DNA from 2 places in the Parageobacillus sp. NEAU-HV-2 genome. Region 1 is predicted to be linked to the other one. Evidence: riboswitches for the same ligand, from Rfam matches in the RefSeq annotation. Region 1 holds a riboswitch; the other holds the start of a gene.
What was found. Region 1 has a riboswitch for thiamine pyrophosphate ahead of thiC (phosphomethylpyrimidine synthase ThiC). Riboswitches for the same ligand answer to the same signal wherever they lie in the genome.
Positions count from the first base shown of each region.

Region 1 (3,113 bases):
AGGAAATGACATCCGTGGCGCAGCGTTTTGGTGGACATTTGTGATTACGGTATTATTTGGAGCCATTCTTGGCATCGTTTCCGCTATGTTGAATTATCGGCGATTTATCGCACCCATTGCTATTATTAATCATCATTTAGATAAAATGACAAATGGAGATTTGTCCACACGTGTTCCTATGAATGAAGTAAGACAATTAAAGCCGATCGCACTCTCGCTCAATAACATGGCCCAAGCGTGGCAGGAAGTCATCGCCAACATTCAGCGCCATTCCGATGAGATGGCGCAATTTTCCGGACAGTTAACAGCCATCGCGGAACAAACGACGAAAGCAGCGGAACAAATTGCGTCAACAATGGAGACGATTTCCTTAAGTTCGGAACAGCAAGTAAAGACGGTGCAAGAAACATCGTTAGCGATGAACGATATCTCCGATACGCTTATGCAAGTGGCGACGAATACGAAGCACGTCTCAACGAACGTAAATGAAACATCGACAAAAGCGCAATCCGGAAAACAGTCGATTTCGCAAATGGAAGAGCAAATGCAGTTTATTTATGAACATGTTCAATCACTTGGACAAGTTATCAAAGGTCTTGGAGAGCGTTCGAACGAAATTGGCCAAATCACCCAAGTGATTACAGGCATCGCTTCGCAAACGAATTTGCTTGCCTTAAATGCGGCGATTGAGGCAGCAAGAGCTGGGGAGCAAGGAAAAGGGTTCGCCGTTGTGGCGGATGAAGTTCGCAAATTGGCGGAACAGTCTGCTCAGTCCGCACAGCAAATTTCGCAGCTGATCGGCTATATCCAAGAAGAAACGGAAAAAGCGATTGAATCGATGGAAACAGTAGTTAGCGAAGTATCGCAAGGGCTCGATGTTGCGCAAACGGCTGGACAATCGTTTGAACAAATCCGCCAATCTATCAGCGAAGTCAATGCCCAAATCGAACAAGTATCCACATCGATCGGGCAAATGACGGAAAACGCGCAACGGGTAGCTGCATCCATTGAGCACATGACAGAGATTGTGGAACAATCTTCTTCTGGAGCAGCAAACATTTCGGCGGCGACACAAGAACAAATGGCATCGATGGAGGAAATTGCTTCGTCCGCCTCGTCGTTAAACAAAATGGCAGAAGATATGCAAACGATGTTGAAGCGGTTTACGGTATAAAACTGTTTACATTGCTTTATAAACATGTTAAGATTAAGAAAATTAAATAACTTTGTCGCTTATCTACTAGGGGAGTCCAATAGCTTGGACTGAGAAAAGAACGCGCTTAAGTTCTTTGACCCTTTGAACCTGATCTGGGTTATGCCAGCGTAGGGAAGTAGATAGCGGGAGTGTATGTGTTTGTTGCGTACGTTTCGCTATTTGCGTTCCATCGGGTTCTTTTAGAGAACCCGATTTTTATTTCCGCATATATTCTCCTATCTTGCCCCGCGTTTTGGTGTAACTTCAGGTCCTCACTACTATTTTGAAGGAGGAGAAGTTACATGCAAAACATCCCATCTTTCATGCAATTTCCTGCCAGTAAAAAGGTGTACGTCGAAGGTTCACGGCCGGATATTCGCGTTCCGATGAGAGAAATTACGTTAAGTCCGACAAAGACGGAAACAGGAATCATCGAAAATGAACCTGTTCGTGTTTATGACACAAGCGGTCCTTACACCGATCCTGATTTTCAGCCGGACATTCAAAAAGGATTGCCGACGCTAAGAAAACGATGGATTTTAGAAAGAGAGGATGTTGAAGAATACGAAGGTCGTCCCGTGAAACCGGAAGATAACGGATTTCGTAATGGGAAACAATCCGAGATTGTTCTGCCTTTCGAGAGAAAACCGCTGCGCGCAAAAAAAGGAAAAACTGTGACGCAAATGCATTACGCAAAACGAGGGATTATTACGCCGGAGATGGAATTTGTTGCGATTCGTGAAAATATAGATCCGGAAATCGTGCGCCAGGAAGTTGCCGCAGGCAGAGCGATTATTCCTTCGAATATTAACCATCCGGAAAGTGAACCGATGATTATTGGGAGTCGTTTTCATGTAAAAATTAACGCGAATATTGGCAATTCCGCAGTAACATCCTCCATTGAAGAAGAAGTAGAAAAAATGCTTTGGGCGGTGCGCTGGGGAGCAGACACGATTATGGACTTATCGACGGGAAAACATATTCATGCGACACGAGAATATATTATTCGCAATTCCCCTGTACCTGTCGGGACGGTTCCGATTTATCAAGCGCTCGAAAAAGTGAACGGCGTCGTCGAAGACTTAACGTGGGAAGTTTACCGTGATACGCTCATCGAACAAGCGGAACAAGGGGTAGACTATTTTACGATTCATGCGGGCGTGCTGCTTCGTTACATACCAATGACAGTCAATCGAACGACTGGCATTGTTTCACGCGGCGGCTCGATTATGGCACAATGGTGTTTAGCACACCACGAAGAAAACTTTTTATATACGCATTTTGAAGAAATATGCGAGATTTTAAAAACGTACGATATTGCCGTATCGCTTGGCGACGGATTGCGGCCGGGGTCGATTGCCGATGCCAATGACGAAGCGCAGTTTGCCGAATTAGAAACGCTCGGAGAATTGACGGAAATCGCGTGGAAGCATGATGTACAAGTGATGATCGAAGGGCCGGGGCATGTGCCGATGCATAAAATTAAGGAAAACGTCGACAAGCAAGTGGAAATTTGCAAAGGCGCGCCGTTTTATACGCTAGGTCCGCTCACGACCGATATCGCGCCGGGATATGACCATATTACATCGGCGATTGGCGCGGCGATCATCGGCGCGTACGGAACGGCCATGCTTTGTTATGTGACGCCGAAAGAGCATTTAGGATTGCCGAACAAAGACGACGTGCGCGAAGGAGTCATCGCTTATAAAATCGCCGCCCACGCCGCTGATTTGGCAAAAGGACATCCAGGCGCGCAGCAGCGGGATGATGCGCTATCGAAAGCACGCTTTGAGTTTCGCTGGAACGATCAATTCAATCTCTCGCTCGACCCGGACCGCGCCCGGGAATATCATGATGAAACATTGCCGGCGGAAGGAGCGAAAGTCGCGCATTTTTGTTCGATGTGCGGACCAAAGTT
Region 1 covers NZ_JBXUJJ010000010.1:115,786-118,898, reverse strand. The annotation lists gene AC1WMD_RS15300 (methyl-accepting chemotaxis protein) at 1-1,174, shown strand, start outside; TPP riboswitch at 1,233-1,347, shown strand; gene thiC (phosphomethylpyrimidine synthase ThiC) at 1,498-3,113, shown strand, end outside.

Region 2 (3,113 bases), on a different contig from region 1:
TGCGGAAAAGCTGATTTCCGCTGACAGCACGCTCCTTTTTGTCGATGATGGGAGCCGCGATGCGACATGGGACATCATTTACAAGGCAAGTTTGCGCTATCCGGAAGTAAAGGGGCTGAAACTGGCGCACAATGCGGGACATCAAAACGCGCTGCTGGCGGGAATGTTTGCCGCGAAAACGCGTTCGGACTGCATCGTTTCCATTGATGCCGATTTGCAGGATGATATTGCGGTCATTCGCGATTTTATCCAAAAATTCCAAGAAGGCTATGAAATTGTATATGGGGTGCGCAAGCGGCGCGATACCGATACGTTCTTTAAACGCCATACGGCGCAAGGCTTTTATAAATTAATGAAAGCGATGGGGGTCGAGCTCGTCTATAATCACGCCGATTACCGTTTAATGAGCCGGCGCGCGGTCGAAGCGCTCGAGCGGTTTGAAGAAGTGAACCTGTTTTTGCGCGGCATCGTCCCGCTGCTTGGTTTCCGTTCGACAACGGTGTACTATGATCGAAAAGAGCGGCTGGCCGGAACGACAAAGTATCCGCTGAAGAAAATGATTGCTTTTGCTCTTGATGGGATTACATCGTTCAGCATCACGCCGATCCGCATGATTTCGCTTCTCGGTTTTGTATCTTTTTTCGTCAGCGTAATATTTGGCATCTATTTTCTTGTTTTAAAATTTACCGGCCATACGCAAACAGGCTGGACGTCGCTGATCACCTCGATTTGGCTGCTTGGCGGCCTGCAGCTGATCGCCTTTGGTTTGATTGGCGAATATATTGGGAAGATTTATAAAGAAACGAAACGGCGGCCCCGCTATATCGTCGATTTAGACTTATTTAATCTGCCAATGCCGCATCGTTGGCACCAGCCTTCTTCGCTTCCTGAGGGGGCAGGAGTGCAGGAAATTCCGCATCATCGCCCATCCTAATATTTTGCTTGCAATATCGAAAAAGAAAGAGTAGACTGTTTGGTGAACAACCATATAGCAATGCGGGAGCTTGCGGAAGCAGGCTGAGAGTACGGCTATATTCCGCCGTTGACCGTTTGAACCTGTTTGGGTAATGCCAGCGCAGGGAAAGTGAGGATGGGGCCGCTTTATACACTTTGCTTGCGCGCAAAGTGTTTTTTATTTTCTCAAAAAAGGAGAGGATGGGAATGGTGAATAATCAAGAAGCGGCAAGTGTATTACAAAAGGTGAGACAAGCTAATCCACTTGTACATAACATCACCAATGTTGTCGTCACGAATTTTACCGCCAACGGCTTGCTGGCGCTTGGCGCCTCGCCGGTGATGGCGTACGCGAAAGAGGAAGTGGCCGATATGGCGAAAATCGCCGGGGCGCTTGTCTTAAATATCGGAACATTAAATCCAACAGAAGTAGAAGCGATGCTGATTGCCGGAAAAGCGGCAAACGAAGCCGGTGTTCCGGTTATTTTCGATCCGGTCGGCGCCGGGGCGACGCCATACCGCACGGAGACGGCGCGCCGCATTGCCGCTGCGGTCAAACTGTCCGTTATTCGCGGCAATGCGGCAGAAATTGCCAATGTCATTGGGGAAACGTGGGAGATTAAAGGAGTCGACGCCGGAGAAGGAAGTGGCGATGTCGTTGCCTTGGCGGAAAAAGCGGCGGCACAGCTAAAAACGGTTGTTGCGGTCACGGGAAAAGACGATGTTGTCACAGACGGCAAGACAACATATGTTATCCATAACGGACATCCGCTGCTCACGAAAGTAACGGGAACGGGCTGTTTATTGACCTCTGTGATCGGCGCTTTTGCCGCGGTGGAACAAGATGTGCTGAAAGCAGCGGCAGCCGCGCTTGTCAGCTATGGCGTCGCCGCCGAAATCGCGGCGGGTGAAGCGGGGGAACAAGGACCTGGCAGCTTCCAAATCGCCTTTTTAAACGCGCTTTCCCGCATCGGAGCGGAAGAGATTGGCCGATACGGCCGCATCGAACAAAAAGGATAAAGAGGGGAGAACATGATGGTATATAAAGCTTTGACGATTGCTGGTTCTGACAGCGGTGGTGGCGCCGGAATTCAGGCCGATTTAAAAACATTTCAAGAATTAGGTGTATTTGGCATGTCTGCGCTCACCGCAGTAACGGCGCAAAATACGCTTGGGGTGCAAGGGGTGTACCCGCTGCCACCGGAAGCGGTCGCACAACAAATTGAATCCGTCGGAACTGATTTAGGAGCGGATGCAGTAAAAACGGGGATGTTGTTTAGTGCAGAAATTATTGAAGCGGTTGCTGCAAAAGTGAAGCAATTCGGGTGGGACCGTCTCGTCGTCGACCCGGTCATGATCGCTAAAGGCGGCGCACCATTGTTGCAAGAAGCGGCGGTAAGCGCATTAAAAACGCATTTGCTTCCGCTAGCGATGGTGGTTACCCCGAACATTCCGGAAGCAGAAGCATTAACCGGTCTTACGATTCGAACGATGGATGACCGCAAGGAAGCAGCGAAACGTCTGCATGAACTAGGAGTGAAGTATGTTGTGATTAAAGGCGGCCATGACGATGATGGGGAAGAAACGGTCGATGTATTATATGACGGCAGGGAATTTTTCTATTTCACAAGCAAACGCATCGAAACAAAACATACGCACGGAACAGGATGTACGTTTGCAGCAGCGATAACAGCAGAGCTCGCAAAAGGAAAAACGGTACAGGAAGCAGTGCAGACGGCGAAATTGTTTATTCAAGCGGCAATTGAGCATGAATTAGGAATCGGTCATGGTCACGGCCCGACGAACCATTGGGCGTACCGGGAAAAAACGGCGCGGTAGGTGAGCAGAATGGCGCGAATAGCAAGCGACACAATGAGGGAACAACTAAAAGTATATTTTATCATGGGAAGCGTAAACTGCACAAAAGCGCCGGCAGAAGTATTGGCAGAGGCGGTTGCGGGCGGCGTTACGCTCTTTCAGTTCCGCGAGAAAGGGAGCGGCGCGCTAGTTGGCGAACAAAAATATGAGCTCGCCAAGCAATTGCAGCACATTTGCCAAGAGCATGGCATTCCGTTTATCGTCAATGACGATGTCGAATTGGCCCTTGCTCTTGACGCCGATGGAGTGCATATCGGGCAGGAAGATGAAGACGCGCGTAT
Region 2 covers NZ_JBXUJJ010000003.1:253,396-256,508, reverse strand. The annotation lists gene AC1WMD_RS07595 (glycosyltransferase family 2 protein) at 1-934, shown strand, start outside; TPP riboswitch at 987-1,100, shown strand; gene thiM (hydroxyethylthiazole kinase) at 1,162-1,974, shown strand; gene thiD (bifunctional hydroxymethylpyrimidine kinase/phosphomethylpyrimidine kinase) at 1,990-2,793, shown strand; gene thiE (thiamine phosphate synthase) at 2,803-3,113, shown strand, end outside.
Region 2: linked by a shared signal. The riboswitch ahead of thiM (hydroxyethylthiazole kinase) and the one ahead of thiC (phosphomethylpyrimidine synthase ThiC) in region 1 are both predicted to bind thiamine pyrophosphate.